DNA from 3 places in the Tessaracoccus zhenghani genome. Region 1 is predicted to be linked to each of the others. Evidence: riboswitches for the same ligand, from Rfam matches in the RefSeq annotation. Region 1 holds a riboswitch; each other region holds the start of a gene.
The links. A riboswitch is a leader RNA that binds a small molecule or an ion and turns the genes downstream of it on or off. The one in region 1 is predicted to bind thiamine pyrophosphate.

Region 1 (5,728 bases):
ATGGCCATGATCACCAGGTTGGGCACGCTGCTGGTGCGCCACATGGGCGCCTTCAGCACGCAGAGCTCCGAGATCCCTGGTGACTCGCCGGACAGCAACAAGACGGCTGAGGACGCGCGCAACTTCACGCGGTCGCTCGAGGAGATGGGCCCCACCTTCATCAAGTTCGGGCAACTCCTGTCCACGCGGCGTGACCTGCTGCCCGCCGTCTACACCGACGAGCTCAGCCGGTTGCAGGACGACGTCGAAGTGGTGCCCGTCGAACAGATTCGCGCGCGCATCGAAGAGTCGCTGGGCGCGTCCGTGAACGCGATGTTCTCGGAGTTCGACGACGTGCCGATCGCCGCCGCCTCCCTCGCGCAGGTGCACCGGGGGGTGACGAAGTCCGGCCGCGACGTCGTCGTGAAGGTGTTGCGCCCCGGCGTGCGCGACCGGGTGCGCAACGACCTGGATTCCCTCGCAGGCCTGGCAGATTTCGTGGACCACAACACACCCGTCGGCCCCCGCCTCGGTGCCGCGCGGATGCTGGCCCAGTTCCGGCGCTCCATGGCCGACGAGCTGGACTACCGCAAGGAGGCGGCGAACCTGCGCCTGTTCGCGGACCTCGCCGAGGACGAACGCGACCTCGTGGTGCCCACCCCCATCGACGACTACTCCACAGACGAGGTGCTCACGCTCGAGTTGATGCCCGGGAAGAAGATCACCGACGTCGGCAGGATCGAACTGCTCGACGTCGACGGCCCGGCGCTGGCGGGTTCGCTGTTCCACTTCATGCTGAAGGCCATGCTGGTGGACGGCATCCTCCACGCGGATCCCCACCCCGGCAACCTGTTCCTCACCCCGGACCACCGCATCGCCATCCTCGACGTGGGCATGGTGGTGCGTCTGCCCGCGCGGGTCCGGACGTCGCTGGTGAAGCTGCTCGTGGCCATCGGCGACGCCGACGGCGAGGCCGCGGCCATGGTGCTGGCCGGGATGGGCCACCCGCTGGAGGACTACGATGCGGCGGCCTTCCGTGACTCCGTCACCCACCTCGTGTCCACCACGCTCGCCATGGGCCCGGATCTCCAGGCGGGCACCGTGCTGATGGAACTGGCCCGGCTCTCAGGGGAACACGGACTCCGTCCTCCCGCGGAGATGACGATGGTGGGCAAGGCGCTGCTGAACCTGGATCAGGCCACGCAGCACCTGGATCCCGGCTTCACGCCCATCGAGGCCATCCGCGCCAACGTCTCCACCATCCTCCGCGCCGGTTTCAGCCCGAGCGCCGGCCAGACGCTGCTGAGCGGGCTGGAGGGCAAGGAGTTCATCGAGCGGCTCCCCCGCCGCGCGAACCGCATCCTCGACTCCCTCGCCGAGGGCGAGTTGAGCTTCAACATCAACGCCGTCGACGAGGACCGGCTCCACATGGTGCTGCACCAGGTGGCCAACCGGGTGTCGGTCGCGCTGATCCTGGCCGCGATCACGGTGGCGGCCGCCCTGCTGATGGTCGCCGACGTCGGGCCCCACCTACTGGGCTACCCCGCGCTGGGCGCGATCTTCTTCCTCATCGCCGCCATCGGGGGCCTCGTCATGGTGGTCGGGATCCTCTTCGAGGACCGGCCCCCGGTCCGACGCGTCAAGCGCCGTGACAGGCGCCGCAAGCTGTACGACGACGCCCCGTAGACTGACCCCGACGTAAGGAGTCCAGGTGCCAAGGTCCGCCATCCGCCGCTATCTGCGGTTGCTCGCGCCGGGCACCCAGCTGCGCGGGGGCCTGGATCGCATCCTGCTCGGCCGCACCGGCGCCCTCATCGTGCTCGGCAACAACACGAGGGTCCAGCAGGTGTGCTCGGGCGGCTTCCAACTCGGCGTCGACTGCACCGAGCAGAATCTCCGCGAACTCGCGAAGCTCGACGGGGCGATCATCCTCTCCAACGACCTCAGCCGCATCGTGGCCGCCGGCGTGCACCTCGTGCCGGAGGGCGATCTTCCCACGGCCGAGACGGGCACCAGGCACCGGTCGGCGGACCGCACGGCCCAGTCTGCCGGCGTGCCGGTGGTCACCGTATCGGCCTCTATGAGCACCGTCTCCCTCTTCCTGGGGGGCCGGCGCCATCCCGTCGAGACCGTGCCCCAGGTGATCAGCCGGGCGAACCAGACGCTGGCCACTCTGTCGCGCGTCGTCACGCGGCTCACAGACCAGATGGAGCAGTTCACGCTGCTCGAGATCGGCGAGCAGGTCACCCTGCGCGACCTCACCCACGTCGCGCACCGCCTGGAACTCACCCGCAGGTTGTCCACGGAGATGCAGTTCCATGTGGACATCCTCGGGGTCGAGGGGAGGATGGTCGCGCTGCAGCACACGGAACTGGCCAGCCACTTCGAGGGGGTCGCGGATCTGCTGACGGAGGACTACGCGCACAACCTGTCGGACCCCTCGGAATTCGACCTGCTGGCCCTGCACAACTTCTCTCCCGAGGAACTCTTCAGCGGCGGCCTGGTGGCGGAGCGGCTGGGGTTCGGGGCGAACGCCAACCTGGAACAGAGCCTGGAGACGCGCGGCGTGCGACTCCTCTCCCGGGTGGGCCGGTTACCGGCGCCGATGGTGTCGAAGCTGGTGGGCAGGTACACCCTGCAGGAGATGTTCGGCGCCTCCGTGTCGCAGTTGATGGAGATCGACGGGATCGGCCCACGCCGTGCGCGCCAGATCCGCGACGCCCTGCTGCGGATCACGGACTCCAGCGGTTCCTGACAGACGCCCGTCAGCCGCGAACCCCCTGGAGAGCACTTCCCGGACTGCGCTAAGGTGGACGCCGAACACAGGGGAGCGCCACCGGGGCGCTGAGAGTGCGGGAGGCCGCAGACCCTCAAACCTGATCCGGTTAGCACCGGCGTAGGGAGTTGGGAATTCTCCTCGGCATCCGCCGAGCCCTCCTCTTGAAGGAGCGGACATGAAGTTCTTCGTACACTCTGCCATCGCGGCCGCCGCCGTGCTGGCGCTGGCGGCCTGCGGCGGAGCGGCCACCCCGGGGGGCACGGAAGGCCCCGCGCGCGAGACGTCCGAGGCGCTCACCTCGTCGTCGACCTTGACGGTGGTGACCCACGATTCGTTCAGCCTGCCGGACGACCTCAAGGCCCGGTTCGCCGAGGAATCCGGCCTGGACGTGACCTACGTCCAGCCCGGCGACAGCGGCACCCTGGTCAACCAGCTCATCCTCACGAAGGACTCGCCGCTCGGCGACGTGGTGTTCGGCATCGACAACACCTACGCCTCGCGCGCCGCGGAGGAGGGTGTCCTCTCCGGTTACGAGTCAGAGGCCCTCCCGGAGGAGGCCAGGGCCATGGCCACCGAGGGCCTCACGCCCATCGACTTCGGCGACGTGTGCATCAACGCCGACAAGCGCTGGTTCGCCGAGCACGACCTGACCATCCCGGCCACCCTCGACGACCTCCTCAAACCCGAATACAAGGACCTCCTCGTCGTGACCCACCCGGCGTCCTCCTCGCCGGGCCTGGCCTTCCTGCTCGCCACCATCGGCGAGAAGGGCGACGGCTGGCTCGACTACTGGTCCGCCCTGGCGGACAACGGCCTGAAGGTCGCCTCGGGTTGGACCGAGGCCTACTACACGGACTTCTCGGGCGCCGACGGCGCAGGGCCCCGCCCGCTGGTGCTGAGCTACGCCACCTCCCCCGCGTACACAGTGGACGGGGACGAATCCACCACCGAAGCGCTGCTGGACACGTGCTTCCGCCAGGTCGAGTACGCCGGCGTCCTCGCGGGCGCCCAGAACGAGGAAGGCGCCCGCGCCTTCGTCGACTTCCTGCTCAGCCCCGAGGTGCAGAGCGTGTTCCCCACCGAGATGTACATGTACCCTGCGGCGACCGACACCGAACTGCCCGAGGAGTGGGCCCGCTTCGCGCCGCTGGCACCGTCGCCGGTGGAGGTCTCCCCCGAAGAGATCGACGCGAACCGCGACCAGTGGATCCGTGACTGGACCGAGGCCATGGGGTGAGATCGACCCTGGGTTGGCGGCTGGGATGGGCGCTGACGGCGCTCGTTCCGGCCGCCTTCCTGACGCTCTTCTTCGCGTGGCCCGCCGCCGCGCTCGTGCTGCGGGGCTTCCACGACGACACCTCATGGACGCTCGAGGGTTTCAGTTCAGTCTTCGGCTCCCGCCGCACCTGGGGGGCCATCTGGTTCACCCTCGGCACGGCCACCGCCTCCACGCTGCTGTGTCTGGTGCTCGGGTTGCCGGGCGCCTACCTCCTCTACCGCTGCCGGTTCCGCGGCCGCGACACCTTGCGCGCCCTCATCACCATCCCCTTCGTGCTGCCCACGGTGGTGGTGGGCGTCGCATTCGGCTCATTGCTGCGCCCCGACGGGCTGCTCGGCTGGCTCGGCCTGGCCGGCACCCCGGCCGCCATCCTCGCCGCGATGGTGTTCTTCAACTACTCCGTGATCGTGCGCACGGTGGGCACCCTCTGGGCGCGCCTCGACCCGCGCCTGGCCCAGGCCGCCGGCACGCTGGGCGCCTCTCCCCTCCGCACACTGCGCACCGTGACGCTGCCGGCCCTGACGCCGGCGATTGTCTCCGGCGCATCCCTGGTGTTCCTGTTCAGCGCCTCCAGCTACGGCATTGTGATGGTGCTGGGCCAGACCCGCTACCGCACCATCGAGACCGAGATCTGGTTCCTCACCACGCAACTCCTCGACCTGCCGTCGGCCGCCGCCCTGTCGATCACCCAGCTCGTCATCGTGTCCGCCGCTCTCTGGCTGAGCGGCCGCGCCCAGGCCCGCATGACCCGCGCCCTGAGGCTGCAACCCGACGTCGACTCGGAGCGCGGCCTCTCCCTGCGCCGCGACGGTCCGGCGCTCGGCCTGACGCTGGCCGTGGCCGTGGCGCTGCTCGGCCTCCCCCTCGCCAACCTCGCGTGGCGCTCACTGCACCGCGACGGTGGGTTCACCGTCGTCAACTACCTGCAACTCGCCGCCGAGGGCGGCGCCGGAGTGAGCGTGTGGGCAGCACTCCGCACCTCACTGGTCACAGCCATCGCAGCGACGGCCATCGCCGTGACCCTCGGGCTGCTCGTGGCGCTCGTCGCCTCCAGGCGACCCCGACGCGCGGCGGGCAGATCCGCACTGGCCGTGGTGGAGTCGCTGTTCCTGCTGCCGCTGGGCGTGTCCGCCGTCACCGTGGGCTTCGGCTATCTGATCACGCTGAACCGGCCGCCGCTGGACCTCCGCTCCAGCATCGTGCTCATCCCCGTGGCCCAGGCCGTCGTCGCCCTGCCGCTCGTGGTCCGCACACTGCTGCCCACCCTGCGCGCCATCGACCCCCGCCAACTCGAGGCCGCGGCCACGCTGGGCTCCACGCCCTGGCAGGTGGTGCGCCGCATCGAGCTGCCCCATCTCGGCCGGGCGGTGGGCCTGGCGGTGGGGTTCGCCTTCGCCACCTCGCTGGGTGAGTTCGGTGCCACGAGTTTCCTGGCCCGGCCGGACAACCCGACGCTGCCTGTGTTGATCTTCCGGCTGTTCGGCCGCCCGGGCGCAGAGAACTACGGCGTGGCGCTGGCCGCCTCCGTGGTGCTGGCAGGATTGGCAGGGATCACGATGGCCGCCGCCGAACGCCTGCGGCCGAAGGAGGTGGCCGCGTGGTGACCGGTCTGGAAGTACACGATGTGTCGGTCCGTTACGGCCGCACGGTCGCCGTCGACGACGTGTCGCTCCGGGTGGAGCCGGGCACGA
Region 2 (5,728 bases), 750 kb from region 1:
AGCACGTCGTCGATCCCGCTCAGCTCACCGGCGCAGGCGACGAACTGCACACCGTCGAGCGACTCCTCGGACAGCTCGACCAGTGCACGGGCCACCGAATCACCCCAGGAGACGCCGACGACGGCGCCGGGGTGCAGGTGTCGCCTGGCGTAGGCGGCCAGCGCGGCGGCGACGCGCTCGTTGGTGCGCTCGCGCGAGAGCCTGCCCTCAGCGGTGGGGACCACGATGACGTCGGTCAGCCCAGAGGCCTCTTTCAGCCTGGTGGCCAGCTGCATGGCGGCGAGGTACTGCGAGTCCATCTCGATGCGCACGATCCCGTGCTGGCGGGCCGCTTCGAGCAGCCGGCCGACGGTCTGGCGCGAAACGAACAGCCGCTTGGCCACCTGCGCCTGCGTGAGGTCGTCCTCGTAGTAGAGCCAGGCGGCACGCACGACGAGGTCGAGGTCGTTCGGCGTGGGGGTGAGCACCTTGGTGAGCATATGCCCAGTTCGCGCGGACAGCCTTCCTTCGGACGGCAACGCGCCTAGATTTGATCCGTAGCACTCAGAGAAAGGGTGTCCCTCGTGACCCAGATTCCCGCCCTGCAGCATGCCATCCAGTTCGTCGGCGTCGACGAGATCGTGCTGAACACCGAGAAGCCCGTCGACGAGGTCGGCCCGCATCAGATGCTCCTCCAAGTGGAGGCGTGCGGCATCTGCTTCTCCGACACCAAACTGCTCCACGCCTTCGACTCCCACCCCCGCAAGGCCGAGGTGGTCAAGGGCATCGACCTCGACGCGCTGCCGGAGATCCCGTCGTACCACCCCGGCGCCGCTCCGGTGGTCCCGGGGCACGAGCCCGTGGGCCGCATCGTCAAGGTCGGCGACCAGGTCACGCACTTCGCCGTGGGCGATCGAGTGCTCGTGCAGGCCGACTGGAAGCACCTGCGCACCGCCAAGTCGAACGGCGCCTTCGGGTACAACTTCGACGGCGCCCTGCAGGAGTACGCCCTGATCGACGAGCGCTGCGTCGTGGCGCCCAACGGTGAGGAGTTCCTGATCCACGTCTCCGACGGCCCGTCCGCGGCCGCGGTGGGTCTCATCGAGCCCTGGGCCACCGTCGAAGGCTCCTACGCGTGGGCAGAGCGCGACCATCTCAAGGACGGTGGTCGCCTCCTGGTCGTGAGCGACGGCGAGCCCACCGGGCTGGACGCGCTCACCTCGGCGCACGCCCCGGCCGAGACCGTCTCCGTGACTCCGGGCGAGGTCGCCTCACTCGAGGGCCAGGTGTTCGACGACATCATCTACTACGGCTCAGACCCTGAGGTCATCGAGGCCACGGCGCCGCTGCTCGGCACGCGCGCCACCTACTGCCTGGTCCTCGGCGGCGGGACGATCGGCCGCAAGGTGGCCCTCGACATCGGCCGCGTGCACTACGACTTCATCCGCTTCGTCGGCACCACCGGCGACGACCCGGCCGACGGCTACGCCTGGGTGCCGGCCAACGGCGAACTGCGCGCCGGCGACAACGTCGCCATCATCGGCGCAGCGGGCCCCATGGGCATGATGCACACCATCCGCGCCGTCACCTCCGGGGTGGAGGGCATCCGCGTCACCGGCACAGACCTCAGCGACGACCGGCTGACGCACCTGTCGCGCACCGTCGATCCCATCGCCGCCGGCCGCAGCGTGCCGATCACCTACGTCAACACCGGCGACGAGGAACTGCAGCACGGTTTCACGCACATCGCGTGCATGGTGCCCGTCCCGGCACTGGTCAGCCAGGCCGTGGACCTCGCCGGCGAAGGGGCGATCCTCAACGCCTTCGCGGGCATCCCCGCCGGCACCCTGGGCGACTTCGACCTCCAGGGCATCGTCGAGCGCCGCATCTTCATGCTGGGCACCTCAGGCTCGGATGTCTCGGACATGCGCACCGTGCTGCGCAAGATCGAGGAAGGCATCATCGACACCCACATCAGCCTGGACGCCGTGACCGGCATGAAGGGTTTCCAGGACGCGATCGACTCGGTGATGAACCGCACCAGCGGCGGCAAGATCATGGTGTACCCGATGCTGCACGACCTCGAGCTGACGCGTCTGGTGGACATGCCGGAGAAGCTTCCGCATGTCGCCGCGAAGCTGAACAACGGCGTCTGGACCAAGCAGGCCGAGGAGGCGTTGCTGGCCGGCGCCTAGCCGACTCTAGTGGCCGCGGAGCTGCTCGATCGCCCGGCGTTCACGCTTGGTCGGGCGGCCGGCTCCGCGGTCGCGCACCGCCACGCGGCCCACCATCTCCGGGATGGGTGGCGGCTTCTCGGGCGTCCGGTCGATGTAGGCGGCCTGCGCCAGCGGCGCGCTGACCCGCTTGGCCAGACCGGGGTCCACCACCTCGAGGATCTTCTCGTCCTGGTCCTTACGCACCCGGATGACCTGGCCCGCCACCACATGCTGCGACGCCTTGGGCAGCAGGTCGTTCACCCTCACGTGCCCGCCGCGCACGGCCGAGGTTGCGAGCGAGCGGGTCTTGTACACGCGCACCGCCCACAGCCAGGCATCCAGTCGGGTCATGCGCTGATCCTAATCGCCCGGTCAATGGGCCTCGGGGAGGCCCGGTACGGTGGCGACGAGAGACCTGCCAGAAAGGAACCCCATGACCAGAAAAGCCATCGTCACCGGCCACAGCAAGGGCCTCGGTGCCGCGCTCGCCTCGCAGTTGGAGGCCGACGGCTGGGCCGTCCTCGGCGTGTCGCGCTCTGCCGGCGCCCAGGTGGACCTGGGGTCGGCGTCGGAACTGGCCGCGTGGCTGGAATCCGGCGCACTCGCGGAGTTCCTGGCGGGCGCCTCGGACATCATCCTGATCAACAACGCGGGGGCGGTGTCGCCCATCGGCTTCGTGGGCACGCTGGACCCGGCGGAGATCGAGCGGTCGGTCAACGTCAACGTGACCGCTCCCATCATCCTGACCGACGCCGTGGTGAGGCTGCGCACCGCTGGGGCGCCTCTGCGCGTGGTGCACATCAGCAGCGGGGCGGCGCGCCGCCCCCACACCACGTGGAGCACCTACTGCGCGGGCAAGGCCGCCGTCGACATGCACGCCGTGGCGCTCGCCGAGGAGAACCTCGAGGGCGTGCGCGTGGCCTCCATCGCCCCGGGGGTGGTGGACACCCAGATGCAGGAAGCCATCCGCGGCACGGACTTCCCGGCGCGAGACCAGTTCCAGGCACTGAAGGACGAGGGTCGTCTGTCATCGCCAGACGAGGCGGCCCGCAGGATCATCACGCTGCTCAACCGCGCAGACTTCGGCGAGAAGGTCATCGCGGACGTCCGCGACGCCGGCTGATTCACTTCTTGTCGACTGCCTTCTCCAGCTCCGCCTTGTTCATCTTCGAGCGGCCCTCGACGTTCTTGCGCTTGGCCTCTTCATAGAGCTGGTCCCGGGTACGGCCACCCGGCCCATTGTGGGAGCGGAGGCCACCGCGTCGGCCTGACGAGATGTCCTCGCGGGACAACCTGCTGGATTCCTTCGCCTCGCCTGCCCGAGCGCGCTCCTTGTTCACTGTGCGGGCGGCGATCTCCTCAGCCGTGTCCTCGTCCTCGCCGCGCTCCTCGAGGCCCTCCTTGATGTGCTCGTACTGCCGTTCGCGCTTGGCGCTCCATGCCTTGGGGCTCATCCCCACCTCCTGCTCGGTCCACCAACGCTACGGCGGCGTTCCACGTCCGGCTACCCCCTTTAGCGCGGACCGACGGTGGGCTAGGGTGCTGCCATCCACGCGGGTGCCCTCGGCAGAGGGCTGAGATGGGGCTGATGCGGCCCGGACCGTCCGAACCTGTCCGGGTCATGCCGGCGAAGGAAGTGAACCATGTCACACACCCTTGCAATGCCCACCACCGCGCCCCCGCGGACGCTGCCTCCCGAGGGAAAGGCTGCGCTCCGCGGCGGCGTCCTGGGCAACTACGTCGACCAACTGCACATCTTCCTGCCACTCGTCGCGCTGGCCCCGGCCCTGACCGTGCTCGCGGGGCCGCATGCCGCGGCCACCACCGGCGCCATCGTCGTGATGGCGATGCTGCTCGGCCGCCCCATCGGGGGCATGGTCTTCGGCCAGATCGCCGACCACCTCGGCCGCACCACGACGACGAAGGTCGCCATCGCCGGCACCGCGGCGTGCACGTTCGGCATCGCGGCCGTCCCCACACACGAGTCGATCGGAGGCGCGGCGATCATGATCGTCATCGCGCTGCGCTTCCTCGGCGGCATCTTCATCGCCGGGGAGTACTCAGCGGCGATCCCGCTCGCGATGGAGTGGTCGAAGCCGAGGCGCCGCGGCCTGTTCTCCGGCCTGATCATGTCGATGGCGCCGTGGGCGCAGGCCACCATCGCGTTCGCCACGGGCATCCTGCTGGTGGCGCTCGGGGCCGAGGACTACGCGGCCTGGGGCTGGCGGGCCTCCTTCGCGGCGGGCGGTCTGGCGTCGGTGGGGATGCTGATCTACTACGGGCGACACGTCACGGACGCGCCGGTGTTCCACCGCAGCCGCGCCACGGGGCGCAGGCTCGGGCTGCTGGAAGTGCTGACCGGCGCCTACGCACCGGCGTTCTGGCAGATGTTCGGCCTGATGAGCGGTTTGTGGTTCCTGACCAACACCACCGTGATCATGCTGACGCCCCGGCTGGGCACCGACGTGGGGCTGGCGCCCACGAGCGTGAGCCTGGTGATGGGGTGCGCCGCCGTCGGTCAGGCCATCGTGATGGGTGTCACGGGGCACCTTTCCACCGTGCTGGGCCGTCGGCGGTTCTTCGTCATCTGGGGAGTGCTCGCGGCGGTGTCGGCGCCGCTGTTGTGGCTGGCGATCATGAGCGGCCCGGCCGTGTGGCTGATCGCCGTGTGCGCCGTCGCCCTGCAGGTGCTGACCGTCACTGCCTACGGCCCAGTGGGCGCGTACCTGTCGGAGCGCTTCCCCACTGCCGTGCGGGCCACGGGTTACGGCACGGCCTACAGCCTGTCCATCGTCATCCCGGCCCTGTACCCCTTCTACCTGCCCACGCTGGAGGGCTGGTTCGGGCGCGACGCCGCCGTCGTGGGCCTCATGGTGTTGGGCGGCGCTCTCGTCGCGGTGTGCGGTGCGGTGGGCCCGGCCCTGCGGCCGCGGGAACTCACAGACGACCTCGAGGCTGTCGCCTCCCGTCAGGTGGCCGCATGATCGCCGACGTCATCACGGCCGTGCGCGAACGGGCGCCGCTGGTGCACTGCCTGAGTGCGGCGGTGTCGATGAACTTCGTCGCCGACGCCCTGCTCGCCGCGGGCGCGCGGCCCATGATGACCGAGACGTCGGAGGAGGCGCCGTCGATGGTGGAGGTGGCCGACGCGCTGCTGATCAACCTCGGCACCCTCTCCTCCGACGGTATGGCGGGCATCCCCGCCACCGTCGCCAGGGCCCACTCGCTGGGCACTCCCTGGGTATTGGACCCGACGGCGGTGGGGATCGCGCCGGTCCGCACGCCGCTGGCCCGCCGGTTGCTGTCCGAGGCGCCGGCCGTGGTCCGCGGCAACGCCTCGGAGATCCTGAACATCGCGGGCACCGGGGTGACGGGGCGGGGCGCCGACACCGCGCACACGCCTGAGCAGGCTGCGCAAGCGGCGACCCTGTTGGCTCGGGCCTCCCACGCCGTCGTCGCGGTGTCGGGAGCGCGCGACCTCATCACCGACGGTGAGCGCAGGATCGGCGTCACCGCCGGGCACGCGCTGTTGA
Region 3 (5,728 bases), 290 kb from region 1:
CACCCCCAGCGGGAGGTCACGGGGGCCTGACTTCAGCGTCGGCATGATGAACAGCAGCAGGAGGCCGACGAGGATGACGGAGAGGCCGGCGGTGAGGCCGAACCAGCGGATGGCTCGCGCGCGCCTGCGCAGCGTGGGACGGATGGGGGCTTCGGTGGTGACGGGCATGCGTTCCTTGCGTTATGGAGGAAAATCCTCCGTTTACGGAGAAGTTTCCTCCGGATAGGATGACGAAGTCAAAACCAGGGAGGTGAAGGCGGTCATGAGGGCAGACGCGTTGGCACGGCGGCGCCGCATCCTCGACGAGGCACGTCACCTGTTCGCCGGGCAGGGAGTCGCCGTTCCGCTGGAGGCCGTGGCGCACTCAGCGGAGGTGGGCATCGCGACGCTGTACCGCAACTACCCAGACCGCGACGCGCTCGTCACCGCCGTGATGCTCGACCTGCTGGCGGACATCGACGCCGCCGTCGCCGACGCAGCGGAGGGGCTGGACGCAGACCCGGAGGCGACGTGGGTCGGGCTGGTGAACCGCCTCGTCGCCCTGGAGGTCGGGGCATTGACCCACGCCTTGTCCGGGCAGGGCACAGACCTCCCGGCTGAAGTGACCGAGGCGCAGGAGCGCTCCCTCGCCGGCGTCTCGGCTGTGTTGAAGGCGCTGAGCGACAGGCGGGCGCTGAACTCAGACCTGAGCGCGGTCGAGTTCATCGCGGCCATCGCCATCCTGACGCGCCCCCAGCCCGAAGCGATCCACCGGGCCGCGCCCGGCGTCGTCGCCCGCCTCGTGGCCGCGTTCGTCGCCTCCACCCGCCCGTAGGTCGTAGCTCAGCGGCTCAACCGAGCCACGTGGTGCTCCGGCGGGCAAGCTCGAACACCTTCTCGACGGTGTGCTGAGGGAGTCGCTCCGGCAAGCGCCGGAGGTGCCTCACCAGGCGGCTGCGGTTGATGACGGTGACGTCCTCGGGTGCCGCCTTCACGACGAAGGTGTCGGCGTTCACCGGCACGACCATGCCGCGCACGGCGACGGCGAAGCCCGCGGCCTTCCCGAGGAGCTTGGCTGCCCTGCTGGCCTCGTGGCGCGAGTTGCGGATATAGGGCTGGCGCACGCCGTTGACCATGAACGTGTTGCCGCCCACCCATACCTTCATCCCGGCGTGGTTCTTCGAATTGATGGTGAAGACGCCCGCTGGACCGATCAGTAGGTGGTCGATGTCTGAGTCCTTCGTTCCCACCGGGATCGAGTGAAGGAAGCGCCATCGTGGATCCGCCTTCCGCAATCTCTCGAGCTCAGCGGCCACCAGCCGCTCACCGATGGCACCCCGCTCCCACGGCGAGCGCGCGTGCTTCCCAAGAAGGATGCTTCGCAGGATGGTGGCGCGCTGGCCGACCGCGTGGGCGGCCTCGATCTGTGCCTGGAGCGATACGCCCGGTGTGTTGTGGATGAGGTCGAGGACGGGAGTGGGCTTGCTGGGGACTGCCCCGACGGCCCGTCCCGGGGGGCGGGATGCGGTGAACGCCGCGGGATCCTTCGGCCTCGCCGGCGGCTTCGTCGATTGGCTCGGCTCGGCACTTGGGCGGCGCCAATAGCCAACGGCCGCCTCGAGTTCCGCGGAGAGCTCCGGTGACTCTGGGTGCAGCGTGTGGGCATCCATGTCCTGATAACCCAGCTGCACCCCGTCACTGGAGCGAATCACGTATAAGCGATCTTTACCGAAGTGCTTCCACCGCTTGAAATTGAACGCGGTCGACGACTTGTCCCCCATGGGCCGAGGCTAGCCGCGATCCCTCCGGGCCGCGGCCAGCCCGCCAGAATCAGGCGCTCTGCGCCTCGGAGATGTCCAGGTACACCTGTGCACCCATCTCCCTGAACTCCCGCGACTTCGCCGCCATGCCCGACTCCGCGTCGACACCGGAACCGAACCGGGCCCTGATGTCGCCGCTGATCTTCATCGAGCAGAACTTCGGCCCACACATCGAGCAGAAGTGCGCCGTCTTCGCCGGCTCCGCGGGCAGGGTCTCGTCGTGGAACGCGATGGCGGTGTCCGGGTCGAGCGACAGCGCGAACTGGTCGTGCCACCGGAACTCGAACCGCGCCTTGCTCAAGGCGTCGTCGCGGACCTGCGCCCCGGGGTGTCCCTTGGCGACATCGGCGGCGTGGGCCGCAATCTTGTACGTGATGACGCCGGTCTTCACGTCGTCGCGGTTCGGCAGCCCCAGGTGTTCCTTGGGGGTGACGTAACAGAGCATCGCGGTGCCGTGCATGGCGATCACTGCGGCCCCGATGGCGGAGGTGATGTGGTCGTACCCCGGGGCGATGTCGGTGACCAGCGGCCCCAGCGTGTAGAACGGCGCGCCGTGGCACCAGTCCTGCTCGAGGCGTACGTTCTCCTCCACGAGGTTCAGCGGGATGTGGCCGGGGCCCTCCACCATTACCTGCACGTCGTACTCCCAGGCCCGCTTCGTCAGCTCGGCGAGGGTGCGCAGCTCGGCGAACTGAGCCTCGTCGTTCGCGTCGGCGATGGAGCCGGGCCGCAGCCCGTCGCCCAGGCTGAACGAGATGTCGTAGGCCGCGAAGATCTCGCACAGTTCGTCGAAGTGCTCGTAGAGGAACGACTCCCGGTGGTGAGCAAGCATCCAGCCGGCCATGATCGACCCACCCCGGCTGACGATGCCCGTGACGCGATCAGCCGTCAGCGGCACGTACCTCAAGAGGACGCCGGCGTGGACGGTCATGTAGTCGACGCCCTGCTCGGCCTGCTCGATGACCGTGTCCCGGTACACCTTCCATGTGAGCTCCTCGGCCTTGCCGTCCACCTTCTCCAGCGCCTGGTAGAGCGGCACGGTACCGATGGGCACGGGGCTGTTGCGGACGATCCATTCGCGCGTGGTGTGAATGTCATCACCGGTGGAGAGGTCCATGACTGTGTCGGCGCCCCAGCGGGTAGCCCACGTCAGCTTGTCCACCTCCTCCGCGATGGAACTGGTGACGGCGGAGTTGCCGATGTTGGCGTTGACCTTCGTCAGGAACGCCCTGCCGATGATCATCGGTTCGGCCTCAGGGTGGTTGATGTTGGCGGGGATGATCGCTCGGCCGGACGCCACCTCTTCCACCACCTTCTCGACGGCGACGCCCTCGCGCAGCGCCACGTAACGCATCTCCGGGGTGACGACGCCATTGCGGGCATAGTGCAGCTGCGTCACCCTCTTGCCGGGTATGGCTCGGATGGGCTCCTGCCTGCGGCCGCGCCATTCATCGGAGGCCGCGCCACGACGCACGGCCGCCCGGCCGTCGTCGGCCAGGTCGGTGGAGCGCGCCGAATGGAGTTCAGTGTCACCTCGCCCGGCAATCCACTCCCGGCGCTTCGGGGCAAGCCCTTCCACAGGATCGACGGTGGGGCCACACGTGCGGTAGACGTGCACGTCGGCATTGGGGACGTCACCAGGGGAGTCCGCCAAGCTGATGGCGGTGACCGGGACGTGGATGTCGCCATCGGAGATGGTGACGGCACGATGCTGCGGATGGATTTCCATCTGACTCTCTTCCTTCGCCGGCATGACCCGGACAGGTTCGACGGTCGCAAGCGGCATCAGCTTGATCTCAGCCCGTGCCCGGGCACCCGTGGGGTGTCTGAAGCCAACCACAGCGGGAGCTCACCGCCACCGACGTCTCATGGCGAACGCTCCGCACTCGCCTCGTGGGAGCACAAGCCCCTGTCAGGACGACATCGCCTCGCGACTCGACGCGACGCGCAGCCGGCAGGCGAGCCCAGCCCTACACCGATTTTGACTTCTCCGCAGAGTCTGTCTAGTATTGGTCTTCGCGCAAGCGACTGCTGAACAAGCAAAACCCCCAGTCACATGGGAATTCATGCTTATTTGCGGCTGATCCACCCAGATCAAGCGATTTGACACGGGGAGGCCAACAAGTAAAGTTCTGCGGGTTGCCCAAGCGGCAAATACAACTCAACGGAACAAGCCAAACCGGCCGATTTGACAGGCTGGAACACGGCAAGTAAAGTTGATCGAGTTGCCCCAAGCGGGAATCGCACGGAAAATGGTGTGGTTGAAGCGCGGGTCGCACCCGAAACTTGAGAACTCAACAGTGTGCTTTAAGTCAATGCCAAATACATGCACTGGCAAGGCTTTTCGGAGTCTTGTCGTGCGAACCCGTCTCCCAGCTTTGGTTGGGGATGGATTCCTTTGAATTAATATTGATTAAAGTCCAGTTTTTTGGATTTTGTCGGTATCAAACTAGTTGACAGTTGAGCAGGTGCCTTTTGGGGTGTCTGTACTGATAATTTTCAACGGAGAGTTTGATCCTGGCTCAGGACGAACGCTGGCGGCGTGCTTAACACATGCAAGTCGAACGGTAAGGCCCTTTCGGGGGTACACGAGTGGCGAACGGGTGAGTAACACGTGAGTAACCTGCCCTTGACTTTGGGATAACTCCTGGAAACAGGTGCTAATACCGGATACCAGCCTGCACGGCATCGTGTTGGTTTGAAAGCTCCGGCGGTCAAGGATGGACTCGCGGCCTATCAGCTTGTTGGTGAGGTAGTGGCTCACCAAGGCTTCGACGGGTAGCCGGCCTGAGAGGGTGACCGGCCACATTGGGACTGAGATACGGCCCAAACTCCTACGGGAGGCAGCAGTGGGGAATATTGCACAATGGACGCAAGTCTGATGCAGCAACGCCGCGTGCGGGATGACGGCCTTCGGGTTGTAAACCGCTTTCAGCAGGGACGAAGCGAGAGTGACGGTACCTGCAGAAGAAGCACCGGCTAACTACGTGCCAGCAGCCGCGGTGATACGTAGGGTGCGAGCGTTGTCCGGATTTATTGGGCGTAAAGAGCTTGTAGGCGGTTTGTTGCGTCGGTAGTGAAAACTCAGGGCTTAACCCTGAGCCTGCTTCCGATACGGGCAGACTTGAGGAAGGTAGGGGAGAATGGAATTCCTGGTGAAGCGGTGGAATGCGTAGATATCAGGAGGAACACCAGTGGCGAAGGCGGTTCTCTGGACCTTTCCTGACGCTGAGAAGCGAAAGCGTGGGGAGCAAACAGGCTTAGATACCCTGGTAGTCCACGCCGTAAACGGTGGGTACTAGGTGTGGGGTTCATTCCACGAACTCCGTGCCGCAGCTAACGCATTAAGTACCCCGCCTGGGGAGTACGGCCGCAAGGCTAAAACTCAAAGGAATTGACGGGGCCCCGCACAAGCGGCGGAGCATGCGGATTAATTCGATGCAACGCGAAGAACCTTACCTGGGTTTGACATATGCCGGAAACATCTAGAGATAGGTGCCCCTTTATGGTCGGTTTACAGGTGGTGCATGGCTGTCGTCAGCTCGTGTCGTGAGATGTTGGGTTAAGTCCCGCAACGAGCGCAACCCTCGTCCTATGTTGCCAGCGGGTAATGCCGGGGACTCATAGGAGACCGCCGGGGTCAACTCGGAGGAAGGTGGGGATGACGTCAAGTCATCATGCCCCTTATGTCCAGGGCTTCACGCATGCTACAATGGCCGGTACAAAGAGCTGCGAACCTGCAAGGGTGAGCGAATCTCAAAAAGCCGGTCTCAGTTCGGATTGGGGTCTGCAACTCGACCCCATGAAGTCGGAGTCGCTAGTAATCGCAGATCAGCAACGCTGCGGTGAATACGTTCCCGGGGCTTGTACACACCGCCCGTCAAGTCATGAAAGTCGGTAACACCCGAAGCCGGTGGCCTAACCCCTTG

Region 2: another riboswitch for thiamine pyrophosphate. It lies ahead of ACX1DX_RS11195 (MFS transporter); the one in region 1 lies ahead of ACX1DX_RS07780 (thiamine ABC transporter substrate-binding protein).
Region 3: another riboswitch for thiamine pyrophosphate. It lies ahead of thiC (phosphomethylpyrimidine synthase ThiC); the one in region 1 lies ahead of ACX1DX_RS07780 (thiamine ABC transporter substrate-binding protein).

What each region holds. Positions count from the first base shown of each region.
Region 1 is NZ_CM137275.1:1,613,329-1,619,056, forward strand. Features, by position in the region: gene ACX1DX_RS07770 (ABC1 kinase family protein) at 1-1,665, shown strand; gene disA (DNA integrity scanning diadenylate cyclase DisA) at 1,691-2,734, shown strand; TPP riboswitch at 2,794-2,899, shown strand; gene ACX1DX_RS07780 (thiamine ABC transporter substrate-binding protein) at 2,934-3,995, shown strand; gene ACX1DX_RS07785 (ABC transporter permease) at 3,992-5,641, shown strand; gene ACX1DX_RS07790 (ABC transporter ATP-binding protein) at 5,635-5,728, shown strand, end outside.
Region 2 is NZ_CM137275.1:2,363,031-2,368,758, reverse strand. Features, by position in the region: gene ACX1DX_RS11220 (sugar-binding transcriptional regulator) at 1-479, opposite strand, end outside; gene ACX1DX_RS11215 (alcohol dehydrogenase catalytic domain-containing protein) at 564-2,174, shown strand; gene hslR (Hsp15 family ribosome-associated heat shock protein) at 2,181-2,546, opposite strand; gene ACX1DX_RS11205 (SDR family NAD(P)-dependent oxidoreductase) at 2,629-3,318, shown strand; gene ACX1DX_RS11200 (plasmid stabilization protein) at 3,320-3,649, opposite strand; TPP riboswitch at 3,739-3,848, shown strand; gene ACX1DX_RS11195 (MFS transporter) at 3,839-5,179, shown strand; gene thiM (hydroxyethylthiazole kinase) at 5,176-5,728, shown strand, end outside.
Region 3 is NZ_CM137275.1:1,904,141-1,909,868, reverse strand. Features, by position in the region: gene ACX1DX_RS09160 (hypothetical protein) at 1-168, opposite strand, end outside; gene ACX1DX_RS09155 (TetR/AcrR family transcriptional regulator) at 263-814, shown strand; gene ACX1DX_RS09150 (nuclease-related domain-containing protein) at 831-1,691, opposite strand; gene thiC (phosphomethylpyrimidine synthase ThiC) at 1,810-3,528, opposite strand; TPP riboswitch at 3,520-3,628, opposite strand; rRNA gene ACX1DX_RS09140 (16S ribosomal RNA) at 4,299-5,728, shown strand, end outside.